Regions from separate parts of the Luteibacter sp. 22Crub2.1 genome, predicted to be linked through region 1. Evidence: predicted binding sites of a transcription regulator. Region 1 holds the regulator's gene; each other region holds the start of a gene.
The links. Region 1 encodes sigma-54, which starts transcription at its own class of promoters, with help from an activator protein. Its sites were predicted from a motif close to TGGCACGNGCNTTGC; they were not measured.

Region 2: a site for sigma-54 is predicted at 5,033-5,047, ahead of B5X73_RS16105 (flagellar basal body-associated FliL family protein). Genes of this name have one in related genera too.
Region 3: a site for sigma-54 is predicted at 2,852-2,866, ahead of pgaA (poly-beta-1,6 N-acetyl-D-glucosamine export porin PgaA). Genes of this name have one in related genera too.

Annotation. Positions count from the first base shown of each region.
Region 1 covers NZ_FUYT01000014.1:88,507-95,936, forward strand. Annotated here, with positions in the region: gene ptsP (phosphoenolpyruvate--protein phosphotransferase) at 1-476, opposite strand, end outside; gene B5X73_RS15345 (HPr family phosphocarrier protein) at 509-778, opposite strand; gene B5X73_RS15350 (PTS sugar transporter subunit IIA) at 771-1,163, opposite strand; gene rapZ (RNase adapter RapZ) at 1,202-2,083, opposite strand; gene hprK (HPr(Ser) kinase/phosphatase) at 2,104-3,054, opposite strand; gene raiA (ribosome hibernation-promoting factor, HPF/YfiA family) at 3,171-3,524, opposite strand; gene B5X73_RS15370 (RNA polymerase factor sigma-54) at 3,647-5,134, opposite strand; gene lptB (LPS export ABC transporter ATP-binding protein) at 5,257-5,976, opposite strand; gene lptA (lipopolysaccharide transport periplasmic protein LptA) at 5,981-6,580, opposite strand; gene lptC (LPS export ABC transporter periplasmic protein LptC) at 6,543-7,142, opposite strand; gene B5X73_RS15390 (KdsC family phosphatase) at 7,139-7,430, opposite strand, start outside.
Region 2 covers NZ_FUYT01000015.1:71,431-78,860, forward strand. Annotated here, with positions in the region: gene fliF (flagellar basal-body MS-ring/collar protein FliF) at 1-240, shown strand, start outside; gene fliG (flagellar motor switch protein FliG) at 254-1,243, shown strand; gene B5X73_RS16085 (FliH/SctL family protein) at 1,243-1,908, shown strand; gene fliI (flagellar protein export ATPase FliI) at 1,905-3,266, shown strand; gene fliJ (flagellar export protein FliJ) at 3,266-3,700, shown strand; gene B5X73_RS16100 (flagellar hook-length control protein FliK) at 3,719-4,912, shown strand; gene B5X73_RS16105 (flagellar basal body-associated FliL family protein) at 5,113-5,613, shown strand; gene fliM (flagellar motor switch protein FliM) at 5,630-6,652, shown strand; gene fliN (flagellar motor switch protein FliN) at 6,863-7,195, shown strand; gene fliO (flagellar biosynthetic protein FliO) at 7,201-7,430, shown strand, end outside.
Region 3 covers NZ_FUYT01000007.1:83,488-90,917, forward strand. Annotated here, with positions in the region: gene B5X73_RS08875 (SDR family NAD(P)-dependent oxidoreductase) at 1-226, shown strand, start outside; gene B5X73_RS08880 (low molecular weight protein-tyrosine-phosphatase) at 251-739, shown strand; gene B5X73_RS08885 (fructosamine kinase family protein) at 736-1,596, shown strand; gene B5X73_RS08890 (LysR family transcriptional regulator) at 1,612-2,493, opposite strand; gene pgaA (poly-beta-1,6 N-acetyl-D-glucosamine export porin PgaA) at 2,993-5,044, shown strand; gene pgaB (poly-beta-1,6-N-acetyl-D-glucosamine N-deacetylase PgaB) at 5,050-6,924, shown strand; gene pgaC (poly-beta-1,6-N-acetyl-D-glucosamine synthase) at 6,921-7,430, shown strand, end outside.

The DNA of each region.
Region 1 (7,430 bases):
ACGCGGGCGGCCAGTTTGCGTTCTTCGCGGCTGGACTGTTGGAGCAGGGCGGACATGACCCGGCCGATCACCTGGTCGATGTCCTCGCCGCGGCTCTTCAGGTAGGGGTCGTTCATGGCGTCGAACACCGCCGCGAGACGATCGCGCTGCATCTTGAGCGCGGCACTCGCGGTGTAGTGACCGACGGCGACGAGTTCGTCCAGGCCGCGCAGTAGTTCCTCGTCATCGAGCAGCAGACTGTGCGCGTCGATGAAATCGCCGACTTCGCGGGCCAGCGCGCCGTGCAGCTTGCCACGCAGCTCACGCAACTCCGTGCGGGCGGTATCGATCGCCTTGTGCAGGCGCTCGATCTCGGGAGCGATTTCGTTGTCCTCGAGCATCCGCGTGTCGACGGCGTAGATGCTCGGCTGGACCAGACGCGCGCGACCGAGGGCCATGCCCCGGGCGGCTTGCGTGCCGGTCAGCACGTATCTCATGGGGGGCTCGTCCTGTGCGGCGGCATCATCGTTCAGGCACCCTCGTCGAATTTGCGATCGAACAGATCGACCACGGCGTTGAGCGCGGCTTCTTCATCTTCACCCTCGGCGCGCACGACGAGCGAGGTGCCCATGCCCGCGGCCAGCATCATGACGCCCATGATGCTCTGCGCGTTGACTTCACGCCCCTTGCTGATCAGCCATACCGTCGACTTGAACCCCGCCACCAGCTGTACGAGCTTGGCTGAAGCACGAGCGTGAAGGCCCAGCCGGTTGGATACCACGATGTCCCGTTCAAGCATGGTCGATGAAGATCCCTCCGCGACCGCCAGCGGCCGCGATGTCGGCCAGTTCGGTCAGCGATTTTTCCGAATAGTTGAGGACACGAAGCAGCATCGGCAGGTTGAGGCCGGATACGCAACGCAGGTGGACGCCCAGCTCGGCCAGCGAGAGGCCGATATTGCACGGGGTGGCGCCGTAAAGGTCGGCGAGCACCAGCACGCCGTCACCGTGGTCGAGGTCGCGCGCATGCTTCGCGGTCAGCGTCCGCATGACGTCCGGATCCGAACTGGGTGGAACCTCGACGGCATCGACTTCGAGTGGCAGCTTGGGCATGACGTGGCGGGCCGCCGAAATCAGCGCCTTGCCGACGGCTTCGTGGGTCATGAGGAGGACGCCGACGCTCATCGCCCGGTTTCTCGTACTGGCATGGGCTGGGTCATGGCTCACTCTAGCTCGCGATGAAAGGTAAGTACGTTGCCGCGTTCCGAGCGGAAATGCTGGGCCAGCTTCTCGACCAGATAGACCGAGCGGTGACGCCCGCCCGTGCAGCCGATCGAGACCGTGACATAGCTACGATCCTCGCCCTCGAAGCGCGGCAACCAGGTGTCGAGCCAGCGGGCAACGTCCGCATAGTACTCGCCCACGAGCGGGTTCGCGTCGAGGAACTCGCGTACGGGGAGGTCCCGGCCCGAGAACGGGCGCAGGCGGGGGTCCCAGTGGGGGTTGGGCAGGCAGCGGGCGTCGAAGACGAAATCGGCGTCGGAGGGCAAACCACGGCGGTAGGCGAACGACTCGAAGAGCAGTGTCGTGCCGTCCGAGGCGGCGGCGTATCCCGTGGCGAACAGCCGGCGCAGCTGATGGACGTTGAGGTCGCTGGAGTCGATGACTTTTTCCGCGATCGAGACCAGGGGCCGCAGCAAGCGGCGCTCTTCGGCGATGGAATCGGCCAGCGAGAGTTTTTCCGCCGCCAGCGGGTGACGGCGGCGGGTCTCGGAGTAGCGCTTGATCAGGACGTCGTCGCGGCTGTCCAGGAAGATCAGATGGACGTGGACGCCCGCCGTGGAAAGCTCGGAAAGCACGTGAGGCATGCGCGAGAGGTCGATGCGCCGGTTGCGCACGTCGACGCCCACGGCGATGCGACGGCGCGGTCCGTGCTCGCCCTGGCTGACGGCGGCGACGAGCTGGGGAATCAGCTCGGCGGGCATGTTGTCGACGCAGTAAAACTCGAGGTCTTCCAGCGCACGCAGGGCGACCGTCTTGCCGCCGCCGGACATACCGGTAAGGACGACCAGATGGATGGCGCCAGGTTCGACGATGGGGCTCATGGTTTGCTCGGTCACGTCGGTCACCACGGCGGCAGGCGGCGCATCTGGTGCGCCTGCCGGTCGATGAAGGTTTGTGCGGGATCGATGCCCTTGCTCTTGAGCACGTGATTGCGCACGGCCGCCTCCACCAGCACCGCGAGGTTACGGCCGGGAGCGACGGGAATGGTGATCTTGGGCACGTCCACGTCCAGCACGTTACGCCGGCTGACGTCGCCGGTAAGGCGGGTCATCGCGTCGATGTCTTCACCGGAGGTCAACGGCTTGAGGTGCACGACCAGACGCAGGTATTTCGATGGCTTGACCGCCGTGTGGCCGAACATCTCGCGGATGTTGAGCACACCCAGGCCGCGCACCTCGAGGAGGTCCTGCAGCAGCTCGGGGCAGGCGCCGTCGATGACGTCTGGCGCGATGAGGGTGAATTCGGTCGCGTCGTCGGCGACCAGGCGGTGGCCGCGACTGATGAGTTCCAGCGCCAGCTCGCTTTTGCCGGAGCCCGGGTCGCCGGTGATCAGCACGCCGATGGAGAACACCTCGAGGAAGACGCCATGAAGCGTGACCCGGGGTGCGAGCGTCCGCGCCAAGTGATATTGCAGATACGTGAGCAGCTCGTGGCCGCGCTTGGTGCTCTGCCACAGTGGCGTGTCGGTTTCTTCCGCGACTTCACGCAGGTCGGAGGGGATCGACTGGTCTTTCGTGACGATCAGCGCGGCCGGCTGGTAGGCGGCGATCTTGTGGATGACCTCCCAGCGCTGGCGCGATTCGAGGCCGTCGAGGTAGTTGAGCTCCTCCGTGCCGATGATCTGCACCTTGTTCGGGTAGATCACGTTGAGGTAGCCGACCAGCGAAGGACGGCGGCTCTGCTTGGCATTGGGCTCGAGCACGCGGGCCTCGCCGCGCATGCCGGCGGCCCAGCGAAGCGCCATACGTTCGTAGACGCCGTCGAAGAGTTGTCTGGCGGTGAGCCGATCCACGCGTGTGATCCCTTTAGATGGCGAAGCCGGCGTGAGGGCGCCGGCTGGGGCTATTGTGCCATCAACACGCGGGAGGAGGCCCGGCGGCGCGCGCGAGCGGCCGCCGGGCGCTCGCGTCAGTCGGTGCTGGCAACGCGCGCGTCGCGGCCTTCGGCGTTATGGTGATCCTTCAGCTTCTCTTTGTGCTTGCGAAGCTGGTCGGCGAGTTTGCCGATCATGGCGTCGATGGCGGAATAAAGCGTGTCGCCCTTGTTGTCGTCTTCCAGGCGGGCCACGCCTTCGCCATGGAGCCGGGTGCCGGCACAGTGCAGGGTGCCTCCGGCCTTGTGCTCGTTCTTGTCGACGGAAAGGACCACGTCGAGGGCTTTGATATTGTCGAAAAGGCGTTCGAAGCGGCCGATTTGCTGTTCCACGCGCTCGCGCAGAGCGGGGGTGATATGGACGTGCTGGCCGCTGATCTGGATTTGCATGACGCCTCCTTCTTGCTGAGGGTGTCGCCTTATGGCGACGAGATCGGAACGGCGGGGTTGCCGCTCCTCAAGCCTGAACTGATGAGACCGTGGACCTCCGCCGGGGTTCCCCCCGATGTTTCTCAACCTGCGCGAACGCGTTCGCTGGAGCTGGGAATTCGCATCGCTTCACGGTACTTGGCGACCGTACGGCGTGCGACCTGAATTCCGCGTCGATGGAGCTCCTCGGCGAGGGCCTGGTCGGACAAGGGGCGGCGTGCGTCCTCGCCCGTGATGAGCTTGCGCAACATGGCCTGGATGGCGGTGGCGGATGCGCTGCCGCCGTCTTCCGTCGCCACGCCACTGGAAAAGAAATGCTTGAGTTCGAAAGTGCCGCGCGGCGTGTGCATGTATTTCCGGGTGGTGACCCGTGAAATCGTCGATTCGTGCATGCCGACTTCTTCGGCGACCTCACGCAACACCAGCGGATGCATGGCCTCGGGGCCGTAATCGAGGAAGGCGCTCTGGCGGCGGACGATGACTTCCGCGACCTTGGTCAGGGTTTCGGCGCGCGACTGCAGACTCTTCAGCAACCAGCGGGCTTCCTGCAGCTGGCCCTTCATCCAGGTGGCGTCGTCGCCGCGCGCGCGGGCGATGAGGTTGCAGTAATGCTGGTTGAGCCCCAGCCGGGGCTGCGCGTCGGCGTTGAGGCTGACCGTCCAGCGACCCGCTTCCCGCCGTGCGTACACATCGGGCGCGACGTATTCGACGGGCGTGGCATCCAGCGCGGCGCCCGGGCGCGGATCGAGGCTGCGGATCAGCGCCGCGGCGCTGGCCACCTCGTTCTCGGCGGCCTTGAGCCGACGGGCGATCTTGACGCTGTCGTTTCGCGCGAGGAGCTCCAGCTCTTCAAGGACGATACGGATCGCCAGGTCGCGGAACGGGGTTTCGGTCGAAAACTGCGAGAGCTGGCAGAGCAGACAGTCGCGCAGATCGAGGCTGGCGATGCCGGTGGGATCGAATCGCTGCACGCGCTGGCGTACCGCTTCGATCTCCCCGGCACTGGCCCGCAGTTCGGCGGGCAGCGCGACTTCCACCGCCTCGACCCCGTCGCGCAGGTACCCGTCCTCGTCCAGCGCGTGGATGATCGCGGTGGCGATCGCGTGGTCGCGTGGGGAGAACTGGGAAAGATTGAGCTGCCACTCCAGGTGCTGCTGGAGGCTTTCCGGCGCGGCGTTCTGCGGCTCGAAACCGTCTTCGTCACCACCGTTGGCACGCGATGGGGCGCCGGCGTAGTCACCCGCCTCGCCGTGGAAGCGATCGTCATCCCACTCCGGGGCGAGTTCTTCGGACGGGGTGGCGGTGGACTCGTCCTCCTTCGAGGACTTGGCCGGGAGCTCCTGGCGGGACGGGAACTCCGCGTCGAAACCGTTCTCGTCCGCGGCGTCGCCGTCGGCATCCGCGTCGGACTCCGCATCTTCGGCAAACTCGAGCAGCGGGTTGCTCTCCGCGATCTGGCGGAGTTCCGCTTCGAGCTCCAGCTGCGACAGCTGGAGCAGACGAATGGCCTGCTGTAGCTGCGGGGTCAGCGTGAGCTGCTGATGCAGGCGAAACTGAAGTCCGGGTTTCATGCCTTCGATGCGTGAGGTGTCGAATCCATCCTAACCCCTTGCGGCCTCCACAAACCAGCGGTCCGGCCGGCTAGCACCTCTGGCCGAATCTGCGCGTCGGCGCAGATGGCCGGTGACGCGCTCTAGATGCGGAATTCACGACCCAGATACACCTCGCGCACCTTCTCATCGGCGAGGATGTGCTGAGGCGTACCGCGCGAGAGGACCTCACCGTCGTTGAGGATGTACGCGCGGTCGCAGATGCCGAGCGTTTCGCGGACGTTGTGATCGGTGATCAGCACGCCGATGCCGCGTTCCTTGAGGTGTCGCACGATGCGCTGGATCTCGCCCACGGAAATGGGATCGACGCCGGCGAACGGCTCATCGAGCAGCATGTAGCGCGGGCGTGCCGCCAGCGCCCGGGCGATTTCGACGCGACGACGCTCGCCGCCGGACAGGCTGATGCCCTTCTGATCGGCGATATGCGCGATCTTCAGTTCGTCGAGCAGGCTGTCGAGTTCGTCGTCGCGCTGCTTCTGCGTCATGCCGTCGCGCAGCTCGAGCACCGCCATGATGTTGTCCGACACGCTGAGGCGACGGAAGACCGAGGCTTCCTGCGGCAGATACCCGATGCCGAGCTTGGCACGCGCGTGCATGGGCAGGCCGGTAATGTCCTGCTGGTCGAGCTTGATCACGCCCGCGTCGGCCTGGATCAGCCCGACCACCATGTAGAAGCAGGTCGTCTTGCCGGCGCCATTGGGACCGAGAAGGCCGACGACCTCACCTTCGCGGATGGAAAAGGCGAAGTCGCGGACTACCTTGCGTGCACGGAAGCGCTTCTGCAGGCCTTGGGCTGAAAGCATCGGGTCAGGGCTTCCTGGCAGGTGCGGCCGCGGCCGCCGGAGTGGGGCAGGCACCGGCCGCCTTGGCGGGAGCGCCCGGCGTGGTGCTCTTCGGCTGGAAGGTCATGTGCACGGGTGCGGGACCGTTGCTCTCGCCCGTCATCGTGCTGTTCTGGGTGTTATAGGTGAGCTTGTCGCCATCGGCACTGCCCTTCGCCGGCTGGTTGACATGGGCACCGCCGGTCAGCACGGCAAAGTCCTTGTCGATCTTGTAGTCGATGTTGGACGCCTTGCCGTCCATCGGCTGGTCGCAATCGTCCAGCTGATGAATGGTGGCGGGGCTGCCGTCGACGACCACCCGGTTGAGCTGGCTATCGGCGTCGAAATAACCCGTCGCCTTGCTGCCGGTGATCTTCAGGGTGCCCTGGGTCAGGACGACGCTACCCGTCCAGATCACCTTGCCGTTGGGCTGCTGGGAGCCATCGAACGACTTGGAGACGACGTCGGCCGGCTGGTTGCGATCGGACTGCTTGGCGGCGGCCGGCAGGCTGGCCACGAGCGCCAGGCCAAGCAGCGCAAGCAGCGCGTTAGCGCTTGGGCGGCAGATACGTGGTGTGGACTGCATCGAGAAGCTCCAGGTGCTTGGTATCGAGATTGGCGCGCATGCCAACGCCGTTCATTGTAGAGGTTCCCTGGACGATACGGGCCGCCTCGGCGGTCTCCAGGTAGTTCCGCTTGGGCCACGCGGTGACCTCGGAGGTGTCGATGCTGGCCGGCGGCGTCTGCGCGAAGGCGACGCGGTCCATGTGCACCTTGCCCTGCAGCTTCAGCATGCTGCCGTCCTTGTTGACCCAGCCGTACTGCGAATGACCCTTCCACGGCGGCACGTCGACTTCCTTGGTCGAGGGCAGCACGAAGTCGGGCGCATTGATGTACAGCGAATCGTCACCCTCGCGGCGCTCCAGATGTGGCGCGATGAGCGTGAAGGCCAGCTTGCCCTGTTCGTTGTAGGAGTCGAGGTCGAAGTTGGTCAGGACGTAGCCCGAGCGCGGCGGACCGACGAAGTCCTGCAGCTTCTTCTCCGGGGCGACCCAGTAGTAGAACAGTACGCTGGCGCCCAGCGCGACCAGGAGCATGCCGGCGATACCGCCGGTACTGCGGTCCTTGAGCAGATTGAAGGCGCTCACAGCCAGCGGTCCCGTTCGGCTTCGGCCTTGCCCTGGGCGGCGAGAATCATGTCGGCGACCTCGCGGGCGGCGCCGTAGCCGCCGGACAGCCGGGTGCGCCAATGGGCGCGCTCGGCCACCCAGGGGTGGGCATTGGCCACGGCGACGGCCAGGCCGGCGATACCCATGGCCGGCAGGTCAGGCAAGTCGTCGCCGACGAAAGCGGCCTGCTCCGGTGTAAGGCGGAGGGCGTCGAGCAGGGCATTCAGGCAGGCCCGTTTGTCCTTCTGACCCTGATAGACGTGGGGA
Region 2 (7,430 bases), on a different contig from region 1:
AAGCCCGCGCCGATCGCCATGAACAACGTCGCGCTCGCCGGTCCGATGCCTTCGGTGTCGGTCATGGTGGATGACGACGACATGTCGCCGGATCGCGTCAGCACGTCCTCGCCGCAGCTGGGCTCGCCCGCGCTGCTGGCTTACGAACAGAAGGTGGGTCTTGCCAAGCGTATGGCCGCCGAAAATCCGAAGCAGATCGCGCAGGTCGTGAAGAGCTGGGTATCCGACGATGGCAGCTGAGTCGAAAGAAGCCCTGACGGGCGCACAAAAGGCGGCGATCCTGCTTCTCACCCTGGGTGAAGAAGACGCCGCGTCCATCCTCAAACACCTCGGCGCACGCGACGTGCAGGCCGTGGGCTCGGCGATGGCCGCGCTGAAGAACGTCAGCAAGGAGCAGGTCGAGCTGGTGCTCACCAAGCTTCAGGAAGACGTCGGTCAGCATACGTCGATCGGCGTGGGCACCGAGGAATACATCCGCCGCATCCTCGTCAACGCACTGGGTGAGAACAAGGCCGGCGGTCTCATCGACCGCATCCTGCTCGGTCGCAGCAGCAAGGGTCTCGAATCGCTGAAGTGGATGGAAAGCCGTGCCATCGCCGAGATGATCGGGCAGGAACATCCGCAGATCATCGCGCTGGTGATGGCGCATCTCGAGTCCGATCAGGCCGCCGAAGTCATCGGCTACCTGCCAGGCCGTACGCGCAGCGACGTGGTGATGCGTATCGCCACACTCGACGGTGTGCAGCCGCACGCGCTCAACGAACTCGACGAAATCATGGAACGCCAGTTCTCCGGCAATTCCAACAAACTGAAGTCGGCGACCGTCGGTGGCCTCAAGGCGGCCGCGGATATCCTCAACGCGATGGAAACCTCGCGTGAGGCCGAACTCATGGCGTCGATCCGCGGCATCGATTCGGGCCTGGGTGAGCGCATCGAAGAACTGATGTTCGTCTTCGACGACCTCGCCGACCTCGACGATCGCAGCATGCAGACGCTGCTGCGCGAAGTGCCTTCGGCGCGCCTCATCACGGCCCTCAAGGGTGCCGAGGTGGCCATTCGCGAGAAGATCTTCGCCAACATGTCCAAGCGTGCGGCCGACATGCTGCGCGACGACCTCGAGGTCAAGGGTCCGGTCCGTCTCTCCGAGGTGGATGCGGCACAGAAGGAAGTGCTGGCTACCGCGCGCCGCCTGGCTGACGCGGGCCAGATCAATCTCGCCGGTGGCGGGGAAGAGTTCGTCTGATGAGCCTTACCTCGATCCTCGCCCGCGAGCGCGTCGACCAGTTCGAACGCTGGGAGCTGCCCGTCGTGGGTGGTCCCGATCCGCGCGAGGTCGTCGAGCAGGAGGACGATGGTCCGCACCGGCCGACCGTGGCCGAGATCGAAGCGATCGAGCGCCAGGCTCGCGAAGAGGGTTTTCATGCCGGCCTGAGCGAAGGTCGTGCGATGGCGAAGCGCGAACTGGATGCACAGGTCGCGCGTCTCGACGCCTTGTTCGCCGCCGTGGAGCGCCCGTTCGCGGATCTCGACGCCGACGTCGCCGGTGATCTCGCCGTGCTCGCCACCGTCATCGCCGAGCGCGTGCTGGGATATGAGATCGCGACGCGCCCCGAAAAGATCGTCGACGTGGTTCGTCAGGCCGTCGACGTGCTGCCGGCTGGCAGCCGTCAGCTGAAGATTCACCTCAACCCGGCGGATGCGGCGATCGTGCGTGAGCACCGGTCGTCGGTCGATCACGAGGGTTCGATCGTCGACGACGCCGCACTCGAGCGCGGTGACGTGCGCCTGGAGAGCGAGCACTCGCGCGTGGACGCGCGCCTCCGGACGCGACTGGCCGCGGTGATCGACAGCGTGCTGGAAGGCCGTGTCGAAGAGGCGGAAGCCGATGCGCTGGACGAACGGGCATGAACGCCGAATCGCATACCGCCGGACGCGTCGCGCACTGGCGCCAATCGCTCGCGGCGCAGCGCGCGAGCGCCGAAGGCGTTGCCCCGATGCAGGCCGAAGGTAAGCTTCGTCGCGTCGTCGGGCTTACGCTCGAGGCCGTCGGCTGCGAAGCGCCCGTCGGTGCCCGCTGCATGGTGACCTCGGCGAACGGCAAACAGCTCGAAACGGAAGTGGTCGGTTTTTCCGATGGCCGGCTTCTGCTGATGCCCACCGGTGAAATGCACGGTGTGCTGCCCAATGCGCGCGTCACGCCGGTGGCTGCCGTGTCGGGCATTCCCGTCGGTGATTCGCTGCTCGGCCGTGTCATCGGCCCCGACGGCGTCCCGCTCGACGGTCAGGGTCCGTTGCTGGCGCGCGACCGGGTACCGCTGCGCCGCGACCCGATCAACCCGATGCTGCGCCAGCCGATCGATACGCCGCTCGATGTCGGCGTGCGTGCGATCAATTCGTTGTTGACCGTCGGTCGCGGCCAGCGTATCGGCCTGTTCGCCGGTTCCGGCGTCGGCAAGTCGACGCTGATGGGCATGATGACCCGTTTCACCGACGCCGACGTCGTCGTGGTCGGCCTGATCGGCGAACGAGGCCGCGAAGTAAAGGAATTTGTCGACCATACGCTGGGCGAGGAAGGCCGCCGTCGCGCGGTGGTCGTCGCCGCCCCCGCGGACGCGCCGCCGCTCAGTCGCCTGCGTGGCGCTCAGGTCGCGACCGCCGTGGCGGAGCATTTTCGGGACCAGGGCAAACGCGTGCTGCTGCTGATGGATTCGCTCACCCGTTATGCCCAGGCGCAGCGCGAGATCGCGCTCGCGATCGGCGAACCGCCGGCCACCAAAGGTTATCCGCCGTCCGTATTCGCGATGTTGCCGGCGCTGGTGGAGCGCGCGGGCAACGACGCGGAAGGTCGCGGCTCGATCACGGCGTTCTACACCGTGCTCACCGAAGGCGACGATTACCGCCACGATCCGATCGCCGACTCCGCGCGCGCCATTCTCGACGGTCATATCGTCTTGTCGCGCGACATGGCGGAAGCCGGTCATTACCCGGCGATCGACATCGAAGCGTCGATCAGCCGCGTCATGCCGGCGGTCGTCAGCAAGGATCACATGCGTTCCGCCCAGCGCTTCCGCCAGGTGTATTCGGCGTATCGCCAGCAGCGCGACCTCATCGCGGTGGGGGCGTACCAGAAGGGCAGCGATCCGCGTACGGACGAAGCGATTGCCTTGTATCCGCGTCTTTCGGCCTTCCTGCAGCAGGAAACCGATGTGCCGGTGGATCTGGCCGATGCGGAAGCCGGCCTCGTCGATGTCGCGAGGACTAACTGATGGCCTCGCGTGCCGACCGCCTGCAACCCGTTGTCGATATCGCCGCCGAGAAGGCGGAGGACGCGACGCGTGCGCTCGCCACGCACCAGCGGACGCTTGCCGAGAGCGAACAGCAGCTGGCCGAGCTACGTCGCTATCGCAACGAGTACGCGGCGATGCCCGATGGCATCGGCGTCAGCGCGTTGCTCAACCGGCAGCAGTTCCTGCAGAAGATCGACATGGCCATCGTGCAGCAGATGAGCGAAGTCCAGCGTCGTGAGCAGGGGCTCGAACGAGCGCGCCAGTCGTGGGCGGAGGCCCGCGGCCGTGCCAAGGCGCTCGAGTCGGTGACCACCAGGTATCGCGACCAGGAACGTAAGTCACAGGATCGTCGGGAGCAGGAACAGGCCGACGAGCGCTCGCAGTACCGCCGTAACCCGAGGGGTTCGGCATGATCTCACCGGAAGCACCGCATGAATAACGCTACTGTCGCCCTCAACCTCGCCCGCCCGGTCAGCCAGGCACCCACGTCCGCGTCGAACGCGACGGCCAGGGCGAACGACGACACGACCCCGTCGAAGCGCTTCGACGCGGTGCTCGACAGCGCGCATGCCCAGGCGCACGCCGGCGCCGGCGGCACGGTCAGGCCGCATGCGGCTGACGCCCATGCCAGCAGCCGCGGCAACGCACCGTCCGACACGCACAAGGCGAAGGACGACAGCGCCGACGATCGCGACGACAAGAGCACGACGTCTGCCAAAGCCGATGACGGCAAGGTTACGAGCACGAAAGCGGATAAGACCGCCAATCAGGATGACGCGAAGAAGGACGACACGTCCGACAACAACGACACGTCCATTGCCAGCACGATGCTCGCCCTGATCGGCGTACCGCCCAAGGTGACCGAACTGGCGTCGAAGACGCTGGGTGCCCTGAAGGGCGCCGCCGGGAAGACGGGCGATCTCAGCGCTGGCGCGTTGGCCATGGGTCTGCCGAACGCTGCCGCTGCCGCCGTGACCGGTGGCGACGGCAAGGGTGCGATGCTGGCGTCGACCGAGGGCGCCGGTGCCCTTGCCGATGCGACCGCGTCGACGGCCGCCGGATCCCCGCTGGCTGCGCTTCTGGCCGCGCGCACGGTGACCGTGGGCACGGGAAAGGAGGACGCGGCGTCGCCTTCCGATCCGACGACCAGCCCGATGCCGCTGACCCACACGCCCGGTCTGGCACCGGTGGACGGCGCGGCCTTGCAGGTACAGGCCACACAGGCCGCCACCTCGCCGCAGTTCGCCCAGGAACTGGGCGAGCAGATCGCCTGGATGGGCGGTGGTGACGTCAAGGAAGCGCGGATCAAGTTGCACCCCGAAGAGCTGGGCAGCATGGACGTCCGCGTGAATGTCGACGGCGGCAAGGTCAATGTCGCGATCATGGCGCAGCACCCGGCAGCGGTGCATGCCGTCCAGCAGACGCTCTCGCAGCTCGACACGATGCTGGCGCATCACGGCCTGTCGCTCGGCCAGACCGACGTGGGTCAGCGCCAGAACGGGCAGGATGACGGGCATACCGGCAACGGCGGCGCGGGGCAGGGTGGCGCGGACGATGCACAGGGCGCGACGGTCACACTGGCGACCTCGCGCGTATCCCGCGGTCTCGTCGACGAAGTGGCCTGACGATCGATTGGGTGACGACGAATTGGCGCGCGTCAATTCATCGTCGCGGCGACAGCGCGTATTCGGGGCGACGACGGCACGACGCGAGGCGGGATGCGCATCGCGCTACATGTACGCACATGGCACGTCGCTTGCAACAATACCCATGAGCCCATCGGGCAACGACGACATCGCATTCGCATCACAGAGGTTTTTCACGCATGGCCGCAGCACAGATGGACGCGCCCGAAGGCGCTCCCGTAAAGAAGAAAGGCAAGGGCAAGTTGCTGATCATCGGCGCGGTCATCGTGCTGGCGGCGGGCGGTGCGGGCGGCTGGTTTCTGATGAAGGGCGGCCACGGCAAGACGAGTGCGGCCGATGCCGCCGCGGCGGCCAAGGCCAAACCCGCGGTTTATCTGCAGCTGGATCCGGCCTTCGTGGTCAATTTCCAGGACGAGGCGGCGCTGCGTTTCCTTCAGGTCGGTGTGAACGTCATGTCCCACGACCCGGAGGCGATCGCCGCGGCGAAGGAAGCCGATCCCGAGATCCGCAATGCCTTGCTGATGCTGTTCTCCGCGCAGGACGTGAAGTCCCTGTCCGACGTCAAGGGCAAGCAGAAGCTGCAGGCCGCCGCGCTCGCCGAGATTCAGCGCGTGCTGAAGGAAAAGATCGGTCGCCCCGGGGTGGACGCGGTCTATTTCACCAGCTTCATCATGCAGTGACGGGACACCCGCAGCCATGAGCGACATTCTCACCCAGGAAGAAATCGACGCCCTGCTCGCGGGTGTGGAAGGCGGTGCCGTCGAAACCGAGGTCGAGCTGCCGCCACCGGGCGGTGTTCACGAATACGATTTCACCCAGCAGGACCGTATCGTGCGCGGGCGTCTGCCTACGCTGGAGATGGTCAACGACCGTTTCGCCCGGTATTTCCGCGCCAACCTGTTCAACGTGCTGCGCAAGTCCTGCGAAGTGTCGGTGCTTGGCGTGAAGATGACCAAGTTCAACGAATACGTTCACTCGCTGGCGGTGCCGAGCAATCTCAACCTCATTCGCATCAAGCCGCTGCGCGGTACCGCGCTGATGGTGTTCGAGCCGCGCCTGGTGTTCACGGTGATCGACAACTTCTTCGGTGGTGACGGCCGCTACCACGCGCGTATCGAGGGCCGCGACTTCACGCCGACCGAGAACCGCGTGATCCAGATCGTGCTGGCGGAGGCCTTTTCGGCCATGGCGGAAGCATGGGCGCCGGTCCTCAAGATGCAGTTCGAGTTCCTCAATTCCGAGATCAACCCGCAGTTCGCCAACATCGTCAGCCCGACCGAGACGGTGGTGGTGTCGCGCTTCCATATCGAGCTCGACGGCGGCGGCGGTGAAGTCCATCTCACGCTGCCGTATTCCATGGTTGAGCCGATCCGTGAACTGCTCGATGCCGGTGTGCAGAGCGACCGGGCCGAGCGCGATGAGCGCTGGATCCAGAACCTGCACGAGGAAATTCTCGATGCGGAAGTGGAGATCACCTCGATGCTGGCCGAAGCGCGCCTGACCATCGGCGACTTCCTGCACCTGCGCAAGGGCGACATCATCCCGATCAGCCTGCCCGAAACGGCAACGGTCTTTGCCGAAGACGTGCCTATTTTCCGGGGCCGCATGGCCAACTCCGGCGGCAACAAGGCGGTGCAGTTCGATTCGCTGATGCGCAAGCGCGGCGAGGGCAGGGCGATGCCGGTGACCACGACGGAGCCGATGCCCGTACTGGCGTGAAGTGCCGTCAATGGACCGGCTCGGTGACTAACTGCCGTCGAGCGTCAGGTTTCCGCCGAGCGTCACTTTCCGGGCGCGAGACGTGACCGGAAAGCGTCGTTCAAAGCACTGAAAAAACACGCTAAATTTACAGTCTCCAGCGTTTCGACAGCGTGGCACGCGGATTGCTTCATAGCTCCCGTAACCCGGTAACGACACTCTGGAACGGACATGAACGAATCCACGCTCGACAATATCGAAGGCACCGATGCCGCCCTGGCCCGGACCATGGGGCTCGGCAGCGAGGTCAACCTCGACGTCATTCTCGATGTGCCGGTCACCATGGCCATGGAAGTGGGCCGGACCAGGATCAGCATCCGCAACCTGCTGCAGCTCAACCAGGGCTCCGTCGTCGAGCTCGACCGCGCCGCCGGTGAGCCGCTGGACGTCTTCGTCAACGGTACGCTGGTCGCCCACGGCGAAGTCGTGGTCATCAACGAGAAGTTCGGTATCCGGCTGACCGACGTGATCAGCCCGGCCGAGCGCGTCCGCAAGCTGCGGTGATTCCCATGCGCCGTACTGTCGCCGCCTTCGCCGGTGGCTCCCTTCCCTGCGCCCTGATGGCGGCTCCGGTCGCCGCTCCGGCGGTCGATTCGGGCGCGGAACTGGTCCGCGTCCTGATCAGCCTGCTCGGCGTCGTGGCGCTCATTTTCTTCGTCGGCTGGATGGCTCGTCGTGCCCAGGCACGGGTGAGTCCGGGTGGCCGGAAGATCCGCGTCATCGAATCGATGCCGGTGGG
Region 3 (7,430 bases), on a different contig from region 1:
CAGCCGCGGCATCCGCGTCAACACGCTCAGCCCGGGCCCGGTCGACACCGACATGATGGCTGCCGCTTCCGATGAGGTGCGCGAGACGCTGACCGCCCGCATACCCCTCGGCCGTATGGGCAGACCCGATGAGGTCGCCGCGGCGGCGTTGTTCCTGGCCTCGTCCGAGAGCAGCTTCATCGCGGGCGCGGAACTGTGCATCGACGGCGGCATGACACAGGTCTGACCGGTTTTGCTTTATGGTCATGGGATGACTTCCGACCTCAAAACCACGCCTTCCGTCCTTTTCATCTGCACCGGCAATATCTGCCGGTCGCCCACCGCCCATGCCCTGCTCATGCACAAGGCGGCCGAACTGGGCTGGGACGTCCGCGTCGACAGCGCGGCCGTCAGCGGTGAAGAGATCGGCAATCCGCCCGACTCGCGCGCGCTGACCGAGTTGCGTCGACGTGGCGTCGCCATGCCGACACATCGCGCGCGCCGCGTCACCGCCAGGGACTTCGAGGACTACGACCTCGTACTGGGCATGACCGGTTCACACATCGACGCCCTCCGCCGTGTCGCACCCGACGCGGCGGACAAGGTCGGGCTGCTGATGGACTATGCGGACGGTCCGAAAGGCCTCGACGTGCCCGATCCGTGGTACGGCTCGGCGAAGGATTTCGTGCACGCGTTCGACATGATCGAGCGCGGCGTCGATGGCGTGATTCGTAAGCTCCGAGAGCCCGCCGCACGGTGACCGTTTCGGAACTCGACCATCTCGGGCAGCTCCTGGGCGAGCGCCCTGCCCGCCTGCATACGCTCTCCGGCGGCGACATCGCGCGCAGCGTTCGTGTCGAGCGGCAGGATGGCAGCCACGTCATGGCCAAGTTCCGTCGACCGGGACAAGCCGCGCTGACGCTCGAGGCGAGCATGCTCGATGACTTGCGTGCCGCCGGGCTCCCCGTGCCCGAGACGCTGGCGGTCGATGACGATGCACTCGTACTGGCGTGGGTCGACGATGGCGGCCGTGGCTTCGAAGACGAGGTGCAGCGTGCCGCCGGTCGTGCTATCGCAACCATGCATGCGCAGCCCGTGGGCGATGAGTTCGGATATAGGCACGACACGGTGATCGGCAGCATCCCGCAACCGAATACGTTCGATCGCGACTGGATCGCGTTCTTTCGCGACCGGCGCCTGCTTTATATGGCGGGACTCGCGGATGAAGCCGGCGAATTGCCTTCGTCGTTTCGTCACCGTATCGACAAGGTGGCCCAGCGTCTTGGCGAGTGGATCGATCCGGCGGTGCAGCCGTCGCTAGTACATGGCGATCTGTGGGGAGGCAATATGCTGGCGACCGCGCATGGCGGCGCCTGCTTTATCGATCCGGCCATCTATCGCGGTGATGGTGAGGTCGACCTTGCGCTGGCGACGCTGTTCGGCAGTGTCGGGCCGGCCTTCTTCGAGGGGTATAACGAGATCCGGCCGCTCGAACGCGGATTCATGACGACGAGGCGGCACCTCTACCAGCTGTATCCGCTGTTGATGCATGTGCGCTTGTTCGGCGGCTCGTACCTCGCCCCGCTCGACAGCACACTCGGAAAACTGGGCGTCTGATGCTTCGCCGGGCGGTCAGCGACTCGACGCATCCAGGCGTTCGCGCAAATACGTCACCACCCGCATCGCCCGCATCGACAACGCCCACTCCGCCCGACACACCAGCCAAAGCGTATCGACGACAGGATCCGTGCCCCGCACTACCTGGATAGCCTCCTGCCGCGCAAACGCACGACGCGCATGCTCCGGAATCACCGTGAAGCCAAGTCCGCGCGCTACCGGCTCAAGAATCAGCCCGATCTGATTACTGAACCCTGCGACGGGAACACCCTTAAGACCACCGGCACCGGGAAACTGACGCGCCAGGAGCCGCGTCGCCATCGCCTGACCGTCGGGATGGTCAATAAAGCCAATCTGGACGAGATCCTTCCAACCCTTCACATCGCGGTCGGCAGGAGCGACCAGTTCCAGCGCCTCAGTCGTAAACGGCTCGGCGGCCAGCGATTCGTCATCGGGCCGCAGGCTCATCAGACCGATTTCATAGCGGCTTTCCATCACCGCCGCGCGAACTTCGCTGTCCGGGGCAAAGCGATGGCGAATGACAAGCCCCGGATTCGCCTGCTGCAGATTCAGCAATAGCGGATACAGCGACAAGCCAATGCTTCCAGGCGTAATCATACTGACCTCGCCCTCCAGCGCGTCGACATCCGACAGGCGCAGCTTCAGCGCCTTGTCGGCGCGGTCCACGTCACGGCAGTAGTCCAGTAGGGCGAGGCCGGCTGGCATCAGCTCGATGCTTCGGGGCCGGCGAATCACCAGGGGCCCCAGCCGGTCCTCGAGCTGACGGATGTGCTGGCTGATGGCGGCCTGGGTGACACCCAGTCGCTCAGCGACACGGGTAAAGTTACCGAGGTCGGCAAGCTGCCGGAAGCTCTCCAGCCATTGCGGTTGAATCATAGGATTCTCTTATCCGTGAGAGATTATTCGCGCGAGCGAACTTATGGTCATTATCGACCCTCATGCAAAGGGCTGCTAGTCGTCCTCGCCCGCGAAACGTAACCAGCCTGGAACAACGATAGTCCCCGCCTCCGCAAGGCGATCGAGGCCCCCATCCACCTGCACGGTCGCCCCGTACTGCCCACGCAATTCGGCAACCACCGGCGAAGCCGTGCGCATCCAAAACAGTCGCCGGGCCGTACGTCACGTCGACGGTGACGGTCATCCCGGCGTCGCGTCCGCTGACGTGTTCTCGAACATCGTGGACCTGAACGCGCGACGCCGAACGACCGGCCGATCCGGTACTTGATGCATCACTTGGCATGCAGCTTGCCTTTACCATGGCAGGCTGCGCCGGCGCGAACGGGATTCGGTGCCTCAAACGCTTACCGCCACTTGCCGGGAATGGACATTCGCAGGGGCTGATACAGGTCATGTTGGCAGGATGGGAATCAATTCGATGACACCGCCGCGCACCGCGCGCGTGCCCAGGGCACGCTTGTGCCTCGCACTGGCGCTGGCTCTGCACGGGCCTCTGGCGCTGGCCGCGGCGCCTTCCGAACGCGACGCTCTGATGGCGAAGGCACGCGACGAACGTAGCGCGGGGCACCGCATCGACGCGCTGGCGCACTGCCAGGAGGTACTGGCCCGCTGGCCGGACGATCGCGAGGCACAGACGCTCAACGTCGCTTTATTGACGGAAATGGGCGCGACGACGCGCGCCAGGGAACTGGCGGCTCGCTTGCAACCGCCCCAGAGCGTGGGCGATCGCGTCCATCTGGACGCCGATCACATCGCCCACGAAATCCGCTGGGCTAACGGCGAGCCCGCCGATCCGCGCGCACCCTATGCCGAGGCCGACCGCGCCGTGGCCGATGCCCGTCGCCTCGCGGACGATCCCCAGCTGGACCAGGGCCTGCGCCAGCGCGCGGAGCTGGATCTGCTGGTGGCGCTGGACCAGGCCGGTCGCGCGGACGAGGTGGTCACGCGTTACGACGCGCTTCGCCAGCGTAACGTCGCCCTGCCCGCTTACGTCGAGCGCGCCGTCGCCGATGCGCTGCTGGTCAGGCGTCGGCCGGCGGAAGCCGCAACCCTTTACGAAGACAGCATTGCCAAGGACCCGGGCCCCTATGGCGCCGCCGATTTCGAACCACGCATCGGCCTGATGTACGCCTACCTGGAATCCGGGCAGACGGACAAGGCCATCCGGACCATCGATGCGCTCGCCGCGAAAGAGCCGACATGGACGCGCGTGCCCGGTATCCGTGCTCCGATCCAGAACCAGCGCAAGGTCGATGCCGATCTCAACGCGGCCACACTCCGCGAATACGTCGACATGCCGGCCGACGCGTACGACCGCCTTCTTCCGATGTCGCGCGAGGCGCCCGCCAACTCGCAGATCCGTCGCGAGCTCGGCATGGTCGAGCTGGCGCGCGGCTGGCCACGCCGCGCGCAGGAAGACTTCAACATCGCCGGCACGCTCGACCGCCGCGATGTCGGCGCCTACATCGGTGAAGCCGACGCCGCGCGCGTGCTCAACGATTATGAAAGCGTGGACGAGGACCTGGGCGTCGCGCAGACCCTGGCCGACCGCAATGGGCGCGTCGCCCGCGCCGTGCAGTCGTGGAACCGCGGCCGCGGCTGGCAGTTCGATCTGAGCACCGAACAGGGCAAGGGCTCCAGCCCCGACTTCGGCGACCGAGACGCCACGACCCAGGCGTCGGCCGCGAGCCCGCTGATCGACGATCACTGGCGTGTGCTGGCACTGGCCCGCTACTCGACCGCCGACCTGCCCGAAGGCGACGTGCGTCGCTCACGCGTCGGCGTGGGCGTGATCGGCTATGCCCGTGGTCTCGAGGCTTATGTGCGCGCCCTTCCCGCCGCCGACCGTTATGTCGGCAAGACCGCCCTCGAGGCCGGCTTCGACTGGTCGATCACCGATCACTGGGCCTGGGCGACCGATTACAGCACCGCGGGCGACGACGCGCCGCTGCGTGGACAGTACTACGGCATTTCAGCGAAGACGCTGGATACCGCCGTCACCTGGAAAGCGAGCGAGCTGACCCAGGCGCGCGTGGGCCTGTCGCGCGACAACTTCAGCGACGACAACAAGCGCACGTCATGGACCGCCTCGCTGACCCAGCGACTGCACACCGCTCCCAATCTGGCGCTGGACGGCGGCATCGAACTGGGTGGCTCGATGAACACCCTGACCGATCGCCCTTACTTCAACCCGCGCCGCGACAAGAGCTACGCGGTCACGGGCCGCCTGCAGAACCTGCTCGGCCAGTTCTACGAGCGCGCGGTCACACAGCGGATCGACGTCGCCGTGGGACAGTACGCCGAACAGGGCTACGCCACCGACTGGATGGCCACCATCCGTTACGGTCAGACGTTCCAGCCGCGCGCCGGTATCCGGCTGGGCTGGGGAATCGGCTGGCACAACCAACCTTACGATGGTCAACGCGAACACCGCTTCGTCCTCGACCTGACGATGCACTGGGGAGAATGAGAGTCATGCGTCCGCTGTTGTTTCTGCTGATCCTGCTCGGAGCGGCCCTGTCCGCCGCCGCGCAGCCGGTCGCCGCCCCGCACCCCACCCTCATCGTCCTGGCCTACCACGACGTGCGCGACGACGTCGGCCTTCAGGCCGATCACGATCCGGATGCGACCAGCACCGATCACCTCATCGCTCATTTCGACTGGCTGCGCGCCAACGGCTACAACATGGTCAGCCTGTCGCAGGTCGTGGACGCCAGCAACGGCGGCAAGCCCTTGCCGAAGGACGCCGTACTCCTGACCTTCGACGATGGCCTGGAGAGTTTCTACACCCGCGTGTATCCGCTCCTGCGTGCCTATCACTATCCCGCGCTGCAGGCGCTGGTCGGCTCGTGGATGGACATGCCCGACGGCAAGCACATGCCGTACAACGGCGGCGACTGCACGCGTTCGTGTTTCCTCACCTGGGATCAGGTCGCCGAGATGCAGAAATCGGGCCTCGTCGAGTTCGGCTCGCATACGTGGGAAATGCATCAGGGGCAGAACGGCAACCCGCAGGGTAACCAGATGCCCATGGCCGCCTCGATCGCTTACGACAGCGCCACGAAGCACTACGAGACCGAGGCCGAATACGCCGCGCGCGTCCGCAAGGACCTTTCGCACAGCGCGGAAGAAATCGCCGCGCGTACCGGCGTGCGCCCGCGCGCGGCGGTGTGGCCTTACGGTGCCTACACCCGCGTGGGTCGCGAAGTCGCCGCCGACCTCGGGATGAGCGTGTCGCTCAGCCTGGGCGACAGCGTCCCCACGCTGATCCCCGGCAAGACGATCCCGCGCCTGCTGGTCAGCGGCAACGTCACCGCCAACCGCCTCGGCTGGCTGATGCGTCATCAGGCCCGTGTCGACGCCACGCGCGCCGTACAGGTCGACCTCGACTACATCTACGACCCCGATCCGGCGCAGCAGGACCGCAACCTGTCGAAGCTGCTCGACCGGATCAAACGGATGCACCCCAGCCAGGTCTGGTTGCAGGCCTACGCGGACCCGGATGGTGACGGCGTGGCCGATGCCGTTTACTTCCCCAACCGTCACCTGCCGGTACGCGCCGATCTGTTCTCGCGTGTCTCGTGGCAGTTGCGTACCCGCGCCGGCGTGCGTGTCTACGCGTGGATGCCCGTGCTGGCTTTCCGGTTCCCGGACGGCAAGGATCTGCCTTCCCTCGCGGGCGAGCCAAAGCCCGGTGGCGATCATTTCCGCCTCGCGCCGTATGACCCACGCGTACGCAAGATGATCGGCGATGTGTACGAGGACCTCGCGATGCATGCCGACGAGGCGGGCATCCTGTTCTCCGACGACGCGTACATCCGCGATACCGACAACCTCGGCCCGTGGGCAAAGAACACGCCTGCCCAGAACACGCAGGCGCTCATCGACTTCACGAAGGAACTGACCGATCGCATGCGCCGCTGGCGCCCGCAGGTACTGACGGCGCGCAACCTCTACGCGCGTCCGGTGCTGCAGCCGCAGGCGGAGGCCTGGATGGCGCAGAGCCTGCCCGCTTTCGTCGCCGCCTACGACATGACCGCGATCATGGCGATGCCGCAGCTGGATCAGCAGTCCGACCGCCTCGGCTGGTATCGCAAGCTGACCGCACAGGTCGCCGCCGTCCCGGGAGCCATGGAGCGCACGCTGTTCGAATTCGCCACGATGAACTGGCGCACGAAGCAGCCGATCCCCGATCTGGACCTTGCCGCGCGCATGCGCGAGGTACAGGCGCAGGGCGCGCGTCACATCGGTTATTACCCCGACGACTTCCTGCACAACCATCCCGACCTGGAGACGATCCGTCCGTTCATCTCGGCGTCCGATTATCCTTATCGGGAGCCGGCACGATGAATGGCGGCCTTCTCCATGCCCTGCTCGAATTCGCGTTCTTCTATCCACTGGTGATGTCGCTCATCTGGATGAGCGGCGGCGTCATCTATTTCCTGCGCTGGGAACGCAACGAGCCGATCCGGGTCAGGCCGCCGGACCTGGCCGACTACCCGATGGTCACCCTCATCGTCCCATGCCACAACGAGGGCGAGCAGGTGCGCGAAACGATCGCGCACCTGGCGTCGCAGCAGTACCCCAACTTCGAGATCATCGCGGTCAACGACGGTTCGACCGACGACACCGGGGCGCAGCTCGACCAGCTGCTGGACCAGTACCCGAAGCTGCGCGTCATCCACATGGCCAGCAACCAGGGCAAGGCGATGGGTCTGCGCGCCGCCGCGCTCGCCTCCAACGCCGACTTCTTCGTCTGCGTGGACGGCGACGCGCTGCTCGACGACTACGCCACGCACTGGCTGGTCTCGCACATGCTGGACAGCCCTCGGGTCGCCGCGGTCACCGGCAATCCG